DNA from 3 places in the Bacillus sp. NPDC093026 genome. Region 1 is predicted to be linked to each of the others. Evidence: predicted binding sites of a transcription regulator. Region 1 holds the regulator's gene; each other region holds the start of a gene.
The links. The regulator LexA, encoded in region 1, represses DNA repair genes until DNA is damaged. The targets are predictions, from matches to a motif close to CGAACATATGTTCG.
Positions count from the first base shown of each region.

Region 2: the regulator LexA is predicted to act here: its motif matches at 3,661-3,674, upstream of ACIQCE_RS09930 (DNA polymerase IV).
Region 3: the regulator LexA is predicted to act here: its motif matches at 2,265-2,278, upstream of uvrB (excinuclease ABC subunit UvrB).

Region 1 is NZ_JBIVPN010000001.1:176,647-181,989, reverse strand. Features, by position in the region: gene ACIQCE_RS00940 (bifunctional cytochrome P450/NADPH--P450 reductase) at 1-961, shown strand, start outside; gene ACIQCE_RS00935 (IseA DL-endopeptidase inhibitor family protein) at 1,453-1,995, opposite strand; gene ACIQCE_RS00930 (hypothetical protein) at 2,279-2,728, shown strand; gene lexA (transcriptional repressor LexA) at 2,973-3,593, opposite strand; gene yneA (cell division suppressor protein YneA) at 3,752-4,063, shown strand; gene ACIQCE_RS00915 (YneB family resolvase-like protein) at 4,081-4,728, shown strand; gene ACIQCE_RS00910 (DUF896 domain-containing protein) at 4,798-5,028, shown strand; gene tkt (transketolase) at 5,217-5,343, shown strand, end outside.
Region 2 is NZ_JBIVPN010000003.1:178,447-183,789, reverse strand. Features, by position in the region: gene ACIQCE_RS09960 (alpha/beta hydrolase) at 1-42, shown strand, start outside; partial or broken gene ACIQCE_RS09955 (response regulator aspartate phosphatase) at 71-1,333, opposite strand; gene ACIQCE_RS09950 (YqkC family protein) at 1,636-1,875, opposite strand; gene ACIQCE_RS09945 (iron-sulfur cluster biosynthesis family protein) at 1,888-2,214, opposite strand; gene ACIQCE_RS09940 (hypothetical protein) at 2,440-2,703, opposite strand; gene ACIQCE_RS09935 (YfmQ family protein) at 2,918-3,367, shown strand; gene ACIQCE_RS09930 (DNA polymerase IV) at 3,690-4,922, shown strand; gene ACIQCE_RS09925 (YolD-like family protein) at 4,938-5,300, shown strand.
Region 3 is NZ_JBIVPN010000002.1:458,515-463,857, forward strand. Features, by position in the region: gene ACIQCE_RS07225 (response regulator transcription factor) at 1-432, opposite strand, end outside; gene ACIQCE_RS07230 (YncE family protein) at 429-1,412, opposite strand; gene ACIQCE_RS07235 (CsbA family protein) at 1,802-2,050, shown strand; gene uvrB (excinuclease ABC subunit UvrB) at 2,345-4,330, shown strand; gene uvrA (excinuclease ABC subunit UvrA) at 4,338-5,343, shown strand, end outside.

The sequences.
Region 1 (5,343 bases):
TAAGCTGTCATCTGAAAAAGAGATGAGTCATTTACCACTAGATCAGGCGATTCAAATCAGTGATTTACTAGCATCACATGTAGAGCTTCAAGAGCCGGCGACACGTACGCAACTAAGAGAACTCGCAAAACATACGGTATGTCCACCTCATCGTATTGAGCTAGAGCAGATGGCTGGAGAATTTTATCAAGAAGAAGTTTTAAAGAAACGAGTGACAATGCTTGATTTATTAGAACAATATGAAGCATGTGAACTGCCATTTGTGCATTTCTTGTCACTTTTACCAGGGTTGAAACCTCGTTATTATTCAATTTCTAGCTCACCAAAGGTAGACGAACAATTAGTCAGTATCACAGTAGCAGTTGTTAAAGGTGATGCTTGGAGTGGCCGAGGGGAATTTGCTGGAGTGGCATCAAACTATTTATGTGGAGTAAAAGAAGGGGAAGAAGTAGCTTGCTTCCTGCATGCGGCGCAGGCAGGCTTCCATTTACCGCCTGCACCAGAAATTCCTATGATCATGATCGGACCAGGAACAGGAGTTGCGCCATTTAGAGGGTTTATTCAGGCAAGAGAACAATTGCTAAATGAAGGAAAACAACTAGGTGAAGCACATCTATACTTTGGCTGCCGCCACCCAAATGAAGATGCTCTGTATGATGAAGAACTGCAGCTCGCAGAACAAAAAGGAGCTGTCAGCATCCACCGGGCTTACTCTCGTTACGAGGACCATAAAGTGTATGTTCAGGATTTGATCAAAGAAGATGGAGAAATGCTCATTCATTTACTTGATCAAGGTGGATATATGTACATTTGCGGGGATGGAAAAGTCATGGCTCCTGATGTAGAAAACACGATTATAGAGATTTACCAAACTGTGAAGCAGTGTTCAAAAGAAGAAGCTGAAAATTGGCTGACATCTCTTACGAATGAATATAGATATGTAAAAGATGTATGGAGCTAACAAGAAGGGGAAAAACCGTCAATTGAGAAGTGTGACGGTTTTTTTGATGGTTTCATAGTGAAATAATTGACTGGTGAAAAGATGCAAAACACCTAATTTAAAAATGACATATTTTGTAATTCTCTCATTTCATTTGCACACGTCACATCTACGTCTGATTATGACAGGGTGACATCTGACGGAAAGGTGATATCTTCTACTCGTTTACTTGAAAGAACATCAAACTGGCGAGACGTAATTATTTGCGGCACTCACAGCAGTTACCGCAACTCCATACAGTGTGCACAAAAAGTAGCATTTAGACATTGATTTATTAGATTGCTCATCAAATCTTCGCTCTCATATCATCACATCATTTAATTGGTATTGAACGACGATTTCATGAATTAAAAGCGTTCAAATAACTGTTCAGTTTGAACATCCTTTTTATGAATTTCGTACTTTATCGCTCACCAATATAAAAAAAACAGACCTCTTAGAAGGTCTGCTTTTTATATCACAGCATCAATCTTTGTTACTTTCCAGTGTTTTTGTACTTTTTCATAAGTAACAGTGCGTTTTACTTTGCGTCCATCAAGAGTCGGTACTGTGAATTCATATGTGCGAATTGTGTTTTTCTTAGATACAAGTTTAGGAGTTGCTTTATCCCAGTTTAGCAAGTTGTCACCATCACCGACTGGAACAGCCATTTTACCTTGATGAACAATGAACTGATAGTCACTTAAACCGTGAGTGATGGCTTTTTTGGTGAAAACTTGTGATAAGTAGCTGTTTAGTTTTTTCTTTGTATCAAATGTTTTAGAAAGGTAGTTGTAAGTCATGCCTTTATAAGTAAATGTTTTTAATGTATAGTCCGGATGTTCAGTGATTTTGTAACCTGACATAGCACTCCAAAAGTGTTCCCTTGCATTAAGTGCAATATGTAACGCTTCTTTATTCGTCAAATCGGCTGGTTTTTTGGAAGCGGCCAGTGTAGTTGTTTGTAAAGAGATCATCAGCATAACAGCAGTTAAAAAGACAAATAATTTTTTCAAGGCGGTTGCCTCCTTTTCGAATGAAAACTTCTTATGTTACAAATGTTACAATAATTACAGTGATATGACAAGTATTAAATCTAAATGTTTTTTTCATTTTTCTTTCTATCTATATAACGTATAAGAAAGAGAGAAAGTTTTCATTTTTTATTCTTACTTCGTATTTAACCGTTCTAAAGTAGAATAAAACATCTTTTGAAAAGATTTTTGTTTTGACCATTAGCACGCTTTTGGTTTATCACATATACTGTCGTGATGAATGTCTAAGAAAGTGGTGTTAAGAATGTATAATCCGTATCACAGTTTATGGAATGGATACGCATCTGACAGACAGGTTCTTGGGTTGCCTTCGTTACCCATACCTCAAGTAGGAGGGTTTCCTGTCTTACCAATTGGAGGAGGAGGTATTGGTGCAGGGCAAGGTCTGGGAGGACAGTCACCTCCGCCAGCTCCCTCACAGAATATTCTTGCGCAGTATCAACAAGCGGTCTCACAGCCTCAAAGTATGCAGCCACTCATTTCACAACAAAGTGTAAGCGGTGGGCAGCAAACGGTTCAATTTGCTGCTGGATGTAATAGACGATGGACCATTGTGTTCCTTCGAAATGGTCAGGTGTTTTTAATGTATGTTCTTTCTTCACAGCCATTTGGTCGTACAACTGGTTTTATATGGCCGAACTTTACATTTGGTTCTTTCCCTAGCTCAAGTATTCTCGCTTATTCTTGTTCATAAAAAAAGAAAAAGCCAGTTCTCATCAACAGTTAATTAGACTGACCTACATTTATGAATCTCTATAAAACACCTTTGGCGAAGTGAATAAACGTGTAGACACGTTTAATGAGATATCACAATGAAGAACGGATCCAAACAAATGAGGCTACCATACACCGATAGAATTCGATGTTTTGGTAGCCTAAAAAGGTGTTTTATTCTTGTCTCAGATGACTAAGTCAGTTCAATGAAATGCCGGCTTTTTTTAATGAATATTTCTAAATACTCCAATTACTTTTCCTAGTATTCTGACATTCTGTAATATAATTGGTTCCATAGACGGGTTCTCTGGTTGTAATCTAAAGTGCGTGTCTTCTTTGTAAAAGCGTTTGACAGTTGCTTCATCTTCTTCTGTCATGGCTACTACAATGTCTCCATTATTGGCTGTACTTTGCTGGCGCACAATGACATAGTCCTTGTCTAAAATCCCAGCATCAATCATACTTTCTCCCATAATTTCAAGCATAAATACTTGTTCATCTGGAGCTGCAAATGTCTCAGGAAGAGGAAAGTATTCTTCTACATTCTCAACAGCAGTGATGGGCAGGCCCGCTGTTACTTTTCCGATAATAGGAACATTCATTACAGCACTCTTTGGAATATTCATTTCCTCTTCATCTAGTACTTCAATTGCTCTAGGTTTAGTAGGATCTCTTCTAATGAAACCTTTTGTTTCTAATCTAGCTAAATGTCCATGGACCGTTGAACTAGATGCTAGACCGACAGCTTCACCTATCTCGCGAACAGATGGAGGATAACCCTTGCTTTTTACTTCTTCTTTGATGAATTTCAGGATATCGAGTTGTCTTTTTGATAGCTTCGTCATCTTTTGCACCTCAAAACGTCAATTTTAAAGAAATTATAGCATGTTTTTCCTAACAGTACAAACATAGGTTCGAAAAAACGATTGACAGAAACGTTTGTTCGCATCTATAATAAGTGACAATCAGAGCGAACGCACATTCTGTTAGGAGAGATGAAATGATGAGTTTAAAAGAATCTATTATTTTTGTTGGGCTATTCTCGTTTATCGTGGGCATATTTCTCTCACTTATTGCAGTCACAAGCCATAATGATACAAATCAATATGTTAAAATAGAAGTTCAATCAGGTGATACTCTTTGGGGCATTGCCGATCAAGTAAACGACAGCAAATCAATCGATAAAAATGCGTTTATTGACTGGGTAACTGAACACAACAATCTTGCTTCAACTGACATTCAGCCAGGAGAAATCCTTGTGATACCTGTCAAAAAAGAGCATCCTGCCGTATACGAACTTGCAACAGTACAATAGAAAGGTCGATTGAAGACATGAACGCACTGATTTATGCGAGAGTGAGTACCGTTAAAGAAGAACAAGAAACCTCACTCATGAGACAAGAAGAAGAACTTCTAGCGTTAGCTGCTATGCATCAAATGAATGTCGTCAAAGTCATTAAAGAGAAAGCAAGCGGATATGATCTAGACCGTGATGGTGTTTTTGATATGCTTGCAACGATTAAAGAGCAGTCAATAGATGCCGTTTTAATTCAAGATGAGACACGCCTAGGAAGAGGACAAGCAAAAATTGCGCTTCTTCATTGTCTATTTAAAGAGAAAGTAAAGGTATATAGCGCCTTGCATAGAGGAGAACTTGAGCTTTCAGAAGCGGATGAAATGGTCATTGAAATTGTAGGAATTGTTGAAGAATATCAACGAAAAATTCATAACCTGAAAATTAAGCGGGGAATGAAAAGAGCTGTTGAACGCGGATACCAACCCGCGCTTAATTTGAAACACCGCGAACAAGCGCCTGGGCGTGAACGTATTGAAGTTCCGATATCAGAAATTGTTCGATTAAGAAAAAATAAAATGACTTTCGCCGAAATTGCCGCCACTCTTCAAGGGCTCGGTTTTGATATTTCAAAGGCAACGGTGCATCGAAGGTATCAAGAATATGAAAAGGGTCTTTCAACTTAAAGTGTGTTTTGTTGTAAAAAAGAAAGATATTTAGTAGTATGTAGAGAAAATGTTTTAAAGGAGTTTAATATGATTTCTAAAGAACAGCTTGCAAGGATTAATGAGCTTTCAAAAAAGTCGAAAGAGACCGGTTTATCAGAAGATGAAAAAACAGAACAAAAGCAATTAAGAGAAGAATATTTAAAAGCTTTTCGTTCTTCTATGAAAAATACACTCAAAACCGTGAAAATCGTTGACCCAGAAGGAAACGATGTCACACCTGAAAAATTAAAAAAAGAAAGAAATCAGAATCTCCATTAATAGGCAATGATTTCTTGTTTTTTGATAAGATGAGAAAAACATTCTCATCTTTTTATATTTGTATAAGTTTTTAAGTGATCGATAAACTAATTGTGACAATTTCCTTCATTTTTCAACGTGAAATAGTTGTGAAAAAAGGGCAGTAGATTTATGATAATGGTGTACACAAGATACGGAAGGGGATTTATATGGAAACGATTGAAATGAAATCTATTGCAACAATACGCACTCTCTCCATAGACGCAATTGAAAAAGCGAATTCTGGTCACCCTGGAATGCCGATGGGTGCTGCTCCTATGGCTTATGCTTTATGGA
Region 2 (5,343 bases), on a different contig from region 1:
CTTAAGAAGTTTGTATTCAATAAAAATGAAAGAGGAGTTTGAACCTTTGTTCGTCCCCTCTTTCACTTGACTAACTTATACGATAGTCACTACTGTTGTATGATGTCTGCCCGCCAGCTCCATGTGACTCTCTTCAGATTGCTGCTGACTCATGACCGACAATCCTGCAGTTGCTGCCAATAAAAGAACTATCAAACTCATTTTCATATAAATGACCTCCATTTTGAATTTTTGAGATTGCTTGAATTTTCCTTTCGTAAAAACGAGTAGATGCTTCGAACTGTCCAAGCTCATTATAATAATGAGCAGCATCAAGGGCCAATTCTTCAATATCAGGGTATAAACGCTTGTCCTCCAACAGGTCTAATGTATCGTCTATGATCTTTATTTCTGTATCAACGTATAATGCTTTTAAAAACTGGAATTTACAGATGTATATTTCATCTTCTAATTCACAGGCTTTCATCATACCTTTTTGATAGAGGGTTAACGACTCTTCTTTTTGTTTTTGTTTAAACAGGATTTGTGTCAGCATAAATAATGGGTCTAAAGAGCGATTCAGGTGGGTTAAATTCTCCTTTTCAAACACTTCAAGAGAATACTTCAGATAACGACTTGCCGTAACAAGGTCATTCATTTGGTAATAGCAGTTACCTAAGTTGAAAAGGGCCGAACCTATTACTCGGGGATTTCCAATTGAGCGTGCTCGCTTAAGAGCATTTTTAAAGTAGGGCAATGCATGATCATAACATTTCAAATCATCATAGTTTGCACCAATGACAAATTCACAATGGATGATTCTTAGCGTGTACGTCCTGTAGGCCGAATACGTATCTAACGCTTGCAAAGCATAGTGCATCGAAAAGTGGGTTTGTTTCATGTGGTAGTATATTTCTGCTAATTTAAAATAAAATTCCGCTCTCTCTATATCATCTGATATCAGATTGAGCTTTTTTTCTGCTGAACGGTAATAAGCAATGGCACTCAAATAATTTCTTTGTTCAAATTCAAACATTCCTCTGAAAAAATGAACATAGTATTCAAGCATATCCGTTAATTTCGTTTGCGAATTTTGTATCATTTCTAGAAGCTTCTTAATTTCTTCATCATTCGAGGCTTTTTTTGCCGGTTCAAAATATTCAAGCATGACCTTATGGCGAAAATCCATTAGCTGGTAAAACAGTAACAGGTTTTGATCCTGTTCCATCTCAAGAATTTCCTGCTCGATTTCGGCCTTCAACCTCTCTGCTTTCATGACATGAAATCCACAAATCTGCCTATACCATTCGTTAATTTTGATTCCAACCTGAGGCGATGACAGCTTGAGCTTCAATTCATTTAGCACCTCCCTCCTCATATACGACGATACATGTTGTATTCTATCATATTTCCTCGAATGGAAAAATATGAAAAGTCATTTTTTGCAAAGTTTTCGGTATCCCGCAATAAACGTTTCCATTGCCTATTTTTCGGCATTTACAGCCTCTATTCGTTTCATTACTATCTTTTCATTTTGTCAAAATGTCATATGAAAACAGTTTTTTGTCGTTTAATAAGATCATTTTTCAAATTAGACAGTCTTCTTGTTTGATGAGATCATAAGCGTACGAAAAAACCCTTTTCAATAAAGGGCTTTTATAAAACATCTGTCACTTGTTCCATATTCTCTTTAATCCAATTTACTGCTAATTCGAGCGTTGGAAATTCTTCCGTTTCAAATGTGACTTCATCTTGAAGGAGCCAAACATCCTTTTTGACTGAATCCATTCCACCTATTGACCAGTGCAAAAGGCTATAGGGATGATTGTTATTTAAAAACGACACCCACGTTTTATTCTGTGCCGTATTTTGTATCACTTTTAGCTTTTGATCCACTACATTTCCACCTTACTTTACAAGTATACCCATTCTCGGGCTGAGTATTTGTTGAGGACTTTTCAACATGAGTGTATTGGCTTTTTCATTAAAATCAATCGTCATTTTATCATCAAAAAATACCTTTTGTGCTGTGTGTATATACAGCTTAAATGATTGATTATGCTTGAGCTCTTCCCACTCACCTGTTCTTTCACTTGTGAGCCAAATCATTGGTACACCGCTTACCGCACAGCCGCATCCATCTGAATCATAGCGAAGAAGCAGTTCGTTTGTTTCATGTTCTGCTTGTCGTTTTTCTATAAATGATGCTGCCGACTCTGTTATTTGAATATACATGACGAACATCCTTTTTTCGTTGATTATTATATTGTAACATATCAATCATCAATTAAACATTCTCATGAACTATGCCAATTCTCGATCAGACTTTATTGCTCGGCGCTGTTACAGCCTTTATCGTTGTTCCTCCTTCCTTTTTAGTAGCTTCATAAAACACTTGATAGAGGATTTTGTCGATCTTTAGTTTGCGGTGGTCTGGATGTACTCCAACAAAGTGAATCTTCATCTGAATGAGATTGTGATAGAAAAACGACTAAAAAGCCGATCAGTTCCTTTTTCAACGACGACAAAACTTGTTTGCTGAAAATGTTCAAAAAATCGCTTTGGCAGTTTTTCACGCAAATCTCTGCCTCTCCACCAGCTTTGAATGACAGATGTGACAGCGTAAAAATCTGATGGCTTCACTTGACGTATCTGATGACTTCGCTCCTTTTCATTTTTGGCTTTACCGCTCTTTTTTTTTTCACAAAAAAGCGATTGTTTCAATAGTCTACCTGTCCGATCAATTATTTGTAAAGACAGACTGAAAGCCCCCTAAGTTTAAAGTTTGAGGGATCTCTGTTCTTTCAGCCGCCATCTCCTTTCAAATCTTCACACTTATTTCAAAAAGTTCACTTTTTGTGCAAAAGTTTCACTCTTTCGTATGGTAAGATGGTTCGTATGGAAAGGGTTAGAAATGTGTTTATTGGAGATGATGATATTGGTTTGGGTCGTTAGTTCGCTTGTTGTGTTTAGTCTTTTGAAGCTGCTTGTCACCTCGCTGCCTTCTGGTGTTGTTGAACGCCTGCTCAGTCGTTTTGCGGTGCATGCAAAAGTAACAGGTGATCAAACAAACATAACTTTTCAAGGTCGCCCGATAGGCGATCAACAAAAATCTGAAATTATTCGACATTTTAATGAAGCGATCTTTATTGAACGCTACTATATTTATCCTGGAGATGAAAAGCGTTTTCTGCAACCGAATGACGGGCCGACACCGCTTATAATGCAAACGAAGCTTGGCAAGCAGGATGTGACCCTTTATTTGTTTCATTACGATGACCATGTGGATGTGGTTCGGCAGTATACCCATAAGCCAAAGAAAAAACTCACAGCTTACCGTTTGCGCTCTGAACCGCTTCAAACCTTCCACACCATGGCACATACCTGAGATTACATTTAATTTGCGTAGACGAAGTGTGAGACACTTCGTCTTTTGAGTTCCTTCTACTATCAAAAGTACAGAAAAAAGCTGAATCATAAACGAAATCGCTTATGATTCAGCTTCTGTCATATTTACTCTATTTTTCCATTAGAAAATTTCGTCGTTTCAATCGTGAGCACAATACCTTCCCATCCACCATTTATGGTATCACTCCTTCATTTTCCATTTCACCATCAAGCTCTCAAAGATATGAATGATTTACCAGTATCTATTTCACCTTCTATTGGTTACAATAAAAACGAACATACGTTCTTAGAGGTGGAAAGCAATGAATGAAAGAGCAATTCTACTTGTCGATATGCAGTCATTTTATGCATCAGTAGAGAAGATAGAAGCTCCTCACTTGGAGCATGTGCCACTCATTGTCTCAGGAGATCCAAAGCGGCGAAGTGGGGTTGTGCTTGCAGCATGCCCTCTCGCCAAGAAACGAGGCGTACAAAATGCATCAAGATTATGGGAAGCACAAGAGAAATGTCCCGAAGCAGTTGTGGTTCGTCCCCGTATGCAGCGTTATCTTGATGTATCTGTCATGATTACAGAACTGCTTGAGCAATACACAGACCTTGTTGAGCCCTATTCAATTGATGAGCAGTTTCTTGATATTACTGGCAGTCTCACATTATTGGGCTCTCCCCGCGATATCGCTCAAAACATACAGACGACCATTATGAATCAGACCGGCATTTATGCACGTGTTGGCATCGGTCCTAATAAAGTACTCGCTAAAATGGCTTGTGACCATTTTGCTAAAAAGAATACATCAGGTATTTATGAGCTCAGTTCAGATCGAATCGCTGCTGATTTATGGCCGCTTCCGATCGGAAAATTATTTGGAGTTGGCAAACGAATGGAACATCATCTAAAACGAATGGGCATCAGCACAATCGGTACGCTGGCCACTTATCCATTAGACCGGTTAAAAAAACGCTGGGGCATTAATGGAGAACTTTTGCAGCGGACAGCTTTAGGCCACGATCCTTCTCCTGTAACCGTTCATACACATGATCAGCAAAAAGCGATTGGACATCACATGACCTTGCCGCATGATTATTCATCCTTTGAGGAGATCAAAGTGGCACTCCTTGAATTGAGTGAAGAGGTGGCAAGACGTGCACGTTTTAAGCACTATCTTGGACAGACGGTCTCTGTCGGTGTAAGAGGAGCTGATTTTTCGCATCCTACAGGATTTCACAGACAAATCAAACTCCACTCTCCCACCCAGTACGGGGTAGATATTGCAGAGGCAGCCATTCAATTGTGTCAGCAGCACTGGGATGGTCAGCCCATTCGTCGTGTCGGCATCACCCTCTCTCAACTCAAGCCTGACAATGAATATCAGCTGACTTTATTTGATCATCATCTAAAAAAAGACAAACTAAGCAAAGTATTTGATGAGATTCATTTCAAATACGGACCTGCTTCATTACTGCACGCTTCGTCACTGACAACCGCTGGGCAAGCTTATCACCGTGCTGAGAAAATTGGCGGTCATTATAAATAGCGGAGGTGAATAACCATGAATCCCAATAAACTAACACCAGGATACAACATCATGTGGGAATCAAGCCGAATGATGCTGCCAGAGCATCGAGAACAGCTACTTGCTCAAAAACGAAAGAAAAAAGAATACGTCCCCCTGCCGCTAAGTGCTGATCAGCTCGAGGACATGAATTTTCTTATGATGCAGTCGATTACCGAGGATCAAGCGATTTCCATTACATATGTATCTTCAGGCATTAAAGCGCAGTTTTGGGGATGGGTCAAAGCCATTCATTATGAAACCAAGCGCGTGAAAATGGTGAATGATGAAGATGTTCTGGAGCTTTCCTTGCAGCAAATTGTAGCGATTGAATCAAGAGCAGACTGTCTTGATTTGTAAAATAAAAGGAAAATCAAAATGGATGAAAGATTGCTTGAAAAAA
Region 3 (5,343 bases), on a different contig from region 1:
TCTTCCATCTTGATCTATTTCAATTTCACCTATCTGCATTCGGCTTCGTTTTAGGGATAGTCCTCTAATTCTTCTTAAAGTCGTTTCAATCCTTGCAGAGAGCTCACGTAGGCTGAAAGGTTTCATAATATAATCATCCGCTCCTATTTCAAGACCTTTAATTCGATCCTCCTCACTACTTCTTGCGGTTAGAAACAAAATGGGGATTTGAGATGATTTTCGAATGTGTTGACACACTTCAAATCCATCCATATTGGGCATCATAATATCCAATACAATAAGATCAACGGGTTCATTTTCAAGTTGATTTAATGCGTCAATGCCATTACTTGCTTTTGTGATGTGAAAGCCCTGTTTCTGCAAAAAGGAGCCAATTAATTCAAGCATATCTAACTCATCATCTACTATTAAAATATGCATTTGTTCTTTCATTTCTTTTCCTCCAACTTGATTGCATAGGGTCCTGAAGGGATATGCAGTCGGTTTTTCATCATAAATGTGTTTTTGTCGATAACTGATATTGAGTTATCATCTAAATTACTCACGTATATTGATGATGCACCGGCCGTTATATAATTTGGATTTTGTCCAGTTTCAACAGAAGCAAGTTGTTTATTCGCCTCAGTATCGACTTTGTAGAGCGTATGGTCTCCGTGGCATAATACATATAAAATGGAAGAACCCTTCTCTGAAAAAAATGCAACTGGCATGACACCTAGTTTGATTTCACGCTGTTGTTTACCTGTCTTTGGGTCATAAGCGAAGATACTTTTATTTAAGCTACCGGGTTTGCCGTGTCCCCCTACCCAAATTGAATGACCATCGAAATGAATACCAGAAGGTCGTTCCAGCACAGAGATTGTTCGAATATTTTTTTCTTTTTCTGTATCTATGACTGAAACGGTGTGACTTTCAGCATTTAGAACAAACAGAGTTCCTGAAGGAGAAAGCGTCATAGAGGAGGGAAGTTTCCCAGTTTTCACCGTTGCTTTGACTTTTTTAAGTTGAGTGTCAATAAAATAAATCACGTTTTTCTCCGAATCTGCTACAAACAAGGTGTGCGATGTAGAATCGTATGTAAGTGAAGTCAGCCCTTCTTTCATATTCATATAATCCGTTGCTGTTCCCTTTTTTAAGTTAATTTCAATGAGAGATTGATCTTCTTTACTTGTTGCAATCATCAGATCATTGTTGATTTGAATGAAGTCAGTCAGTGGGTGTTTTAAATGAACGGAAGAGACAATCTTACTCTTTTGCAAATCGATAATTGAAAAGGATGCTTTTTTCAATTGTGAGACAACAGCGATCGATTGAGAGCTGCTAGGTGGTGTGAATTGCTGGTCTTTTCCACAGCCTGTTATGAAAATCAGCAGAGCTAACAAGTAGATCAAGTAATATTTCACACGTTTCATCCTTCTCCTCCTTTGCGTCCTCTATTTTCAAAAAGCATACCACAAAAATTGTGAAAAAAAATCGAAGTTATCAATGCTGGAAGATATTAAAAGAAGATTTTGGATGAAGAAATGGAGTGAATTTGTAGTTAAAATTCAATAATTGAATACTGATATTGCATTTTTTTATCTTCAAAAAATCATGTTCAAGATCTGCTCGGAGTGAGCTTCTTAGCATACAGTGGTGGAAATGAACAAAGCTTCCTCCTCCCTAGATGAATGTAGAACGGAGGTGCCCTATTCATGCATCAAAGGTCTTCAAAAAACGTGAAATCGCAAACGATGAATTGTTCATTATGTCAATCTTTACTATAATCAAAGAAGTAGACCATAGTAGAGGGAGGATTTTTGTGATTACAAAAGCCATATTTGCTCTTGTTTTTCCTTTCCTGCTCGTTATTTTATTTTCAAAGGCTACTTATAATCACTATGTTGGCATTGCTTTAACAGCAGCGCTTTTATTTGCCTCGTATATGAAAGGTTATACAGAGACCTACTTTATCGTAGGGTTAGATATTATTTCTTTAGTAGCTGGCGCATTGTTTATGGCTAAAAAAGAAATTGAAAAGAGAGAGAAGGCTGAAAAAAATCATTTGTGATATTGATGCCGAAGTACATGAGGAGTGTGTCCTTTTTAAAAAGGAAGCTGTGCTTACTATTAAGTAAGTACGGCTTTATTTTTTTCGCTTCCTGTCTGCTGTTGGAATATCTCGCTCCATCTTGTTCCATACTGGAAGGAAAGTTCCTTTCGAGGGCCATTTACATTGGTAGAAAAGGGGAATATTTCATTGGAAATAAAAATCAACTCGGACACGAACTTTAGTTCGTATTTTTGTGTTCTTTTATGATAATATATTCATTAGATAGATTTCGTAACGAATGGAGGCTTTGATGTGAGTGACCGCTTTGAATTAGTTTCTAACTATCAGCCCCAAGGAGATCAGCCGAAAGCGATTGAACAGCTCGTGGAGGGAATTCGGCAGGGGAAACAGCATCAAACGCTGTTAGGTGCTACAGGTACGGGAAAGACGTTTACTGTATCAAATCTCATACAAGAAGTGAACAAGCCGACACTTGTCATTGCTCATAATAAGACACTTGCCGGCCAGTTGTACAGTGAATTCAAGGATTTCTTTCCGAATAATGCTGTTGAATATTTTGTTAGTTACTATGACTACTACCAGCCTGAGGCTTATGTGCCTCAGACAGATACATTTATTGAAAAGGATGCAAGCATAAATGATGAGATTGATAAGCTTAGACACTCCGCAACATCCTCGTTATTTGAGCGGAAGGATGTCATCATTATTGCCAGTGTGTCCTGTATTTACGGTTTAGGTTCGCCAGAAGAGTATCGGGAGCTTGTGTTGTCATTGCGTACAGAAATGGAAATTGAACGTAATCAGTTGCTGCGCAAACTTGTTGATATTCAGTATTCTCGTAATGATATAGATTTTCAGCGTGGAACCTTCCGGGTACGAGGCGACGTTGTTGAAATTTTTCCTGCTTCACGAGATGAACATTGTATTAGAGTGGAGTTTTTCGGTGATGAAATCGAACGTATTCGTGAAGTGGATGCACTGACTGGTGAAATACTAGGGGATCGTGAACATGTCGCTATTTTTCCAGCATCTCACTTCGTCACAAGAGAAGAAAAAATGGAAAAAGCCATTATCAATATTGAAAAAGAGCTAGAGGAGCAGCTTGAAAAGCTTCGAGAAAACGGCAAATTGCTTGAAGCGCAGCGCCTTGAACAGCGGACAAGATACGACCTTGAGATGATGAGAGAGATGGGATTTTGTTCTGGAATTGAAAATTATTCAAGACATCTGACATTACGTCCTCCTGGGTCAACTCCATATACATTGCTTGATTATTTCCCAGATGACTTTATGATTGTAGTCGATGAGTCACACGTAACAATACCGCAAATTCGGGCGATGTACAATGGAGACCAGGCTAGAAAACAAGTGTTGGTTGATCACGGATTCCGTCTGCCGTCAGCACTTGATAATAGACCATTAACCTTTGATGAATTTGAAAAGCACATTAACCATATTGTGTATGTATCTGCAACGCCAGGACCATATGAGCTTGAGAAGACACCAGAAGTCGTGGAGCAAATTATTCGCCCAACTGGTTTGCTTGATCCGGTGATTGAAGTTCGTCCAATTGAAGGACAAATTGATGATTTAATTGGCGAAATTCATGCAAGGGTTGAAAAAAATGAGCGAGTGCTTGTGACCACCTTGACGAAGAAAATGTCTGAAGATCTGACAGATTACTTAAAGGAAATTGGGATTAAGGTCAATTATTTACATTCAGAAATTAAGACACTTGAACGAATTGAGATTATTCGCGATTTGCGTCTTGGTAAATTTGATGTACTGATCGGTATTAATCTTCTGCGTGAAGGATTAGATATTCCTGAGGTTTCGCTTGTGGCAATTTTAGATGCAGATAAGGAAGGCTTTTTGCGTTCTGAAAGATCACTAATCCAAACGATCGGACGTGCAGCGAGAAATTCAGAAGGCCGAGTCATTATGTATGCTGACAATATAACGAAATCCATGGAGATTGCAATTCAAGAAACGAAACGAAGACGAGAGCAGCAGGAAGCGTATAACGAAAAGTGTGGGATTACACCACAAACCATTCACAAGAAGATTAGAGATGTCATTAAGGCAACGATTGTTCATGAAGAATCGGAAGAATATGAAACAAAAGCAGCACCAAAGCTCTCGAAAATGAGCAAAAAAGAACGAGAAAAAGTGATCGAAAAAGTCGAAATGGAAATGAAAGATGCAGCAAAAGCGCTTGATTTTGAAAAAGCAGCAGAATTAAGAGATTTATTGCTAGAGCTAAAAGCGGAAGGATGATTGCCTGATGGCTATGGAACGAATAGAGGTGAAAGGTGCAAGAGCGCACAACCTTAAAAATATTGATGTCAATATCCCGCGTGACCAGCTGGTTGTCATTACGGGTTTGTCTGGTTCAGGGAAATCGTCGCTCGCCTTTGATACCATTTATGCGGAAGGTCAGCGCCGGTACGTTGAATCTCTTTCAGCATATGCGCGCCAGTTTCTCGGTCAAATGGACAAACCAGATGTAGATGCCATTGAAGGTCTTTCTCCGGCGATAAGTATTGACCAGAAAACGACAAGCCGGAACCCTAGATCAACTGTCGGAACCGTGACGGAAATCTATGATTACTTGCGTCTTTTGTATGCAAGAATTGGAAAACCTGTCTGCCCGATACATGGGATTGAAATTACGTCGCAAACGATAGAACAAATGACAGATCGGATTTTAGAATATCCAGAAAGAACAAAGCTACAAGTGCTTGCGCCTGTTGTTTCTGGGCGTAAAGGGTCGCATGTCAAAGTACTCGATCAGATTCGGAAGCAGGGCTATGTTCGTGTGAGAATTGATGGACAGATGGAAGACCTTTCAGAAGATATCGAACTTGAAAAAAATAAAAAACATTCCATTGAAGTCGTGATTGACCGTATTGTGGTGAAAGAAGGTATTGCTGCTAGATTGTCTGATTCACTTGAATCGGCGCTCCGCCTAGGAGAAGGTCGAGTCATGATTGATGTGATTGGGCAAGAGGAGCTTTTATTCAGTGAACATCATGCTTGTCCGCATTGCGGGTTCTCTATTGGAGAGCTTGAGCCGAGAATGTTCTCGTTTAACAGTCCTTTCGGTGCATGTCCAAGCTGTGATGGGTTAGGTTCTAAACTTGAAGTAGACCCTGAGCTTGTCATTCCAAATAGAGAATTGACTTTACGTCAGCATGCCATTGCGCCATGGGAGCCGCAGAGCTCACAATATTATCCGCAGCTTCTTGAGTCAGTATGTACACACTATGGGATTGATATGGACATTCCAG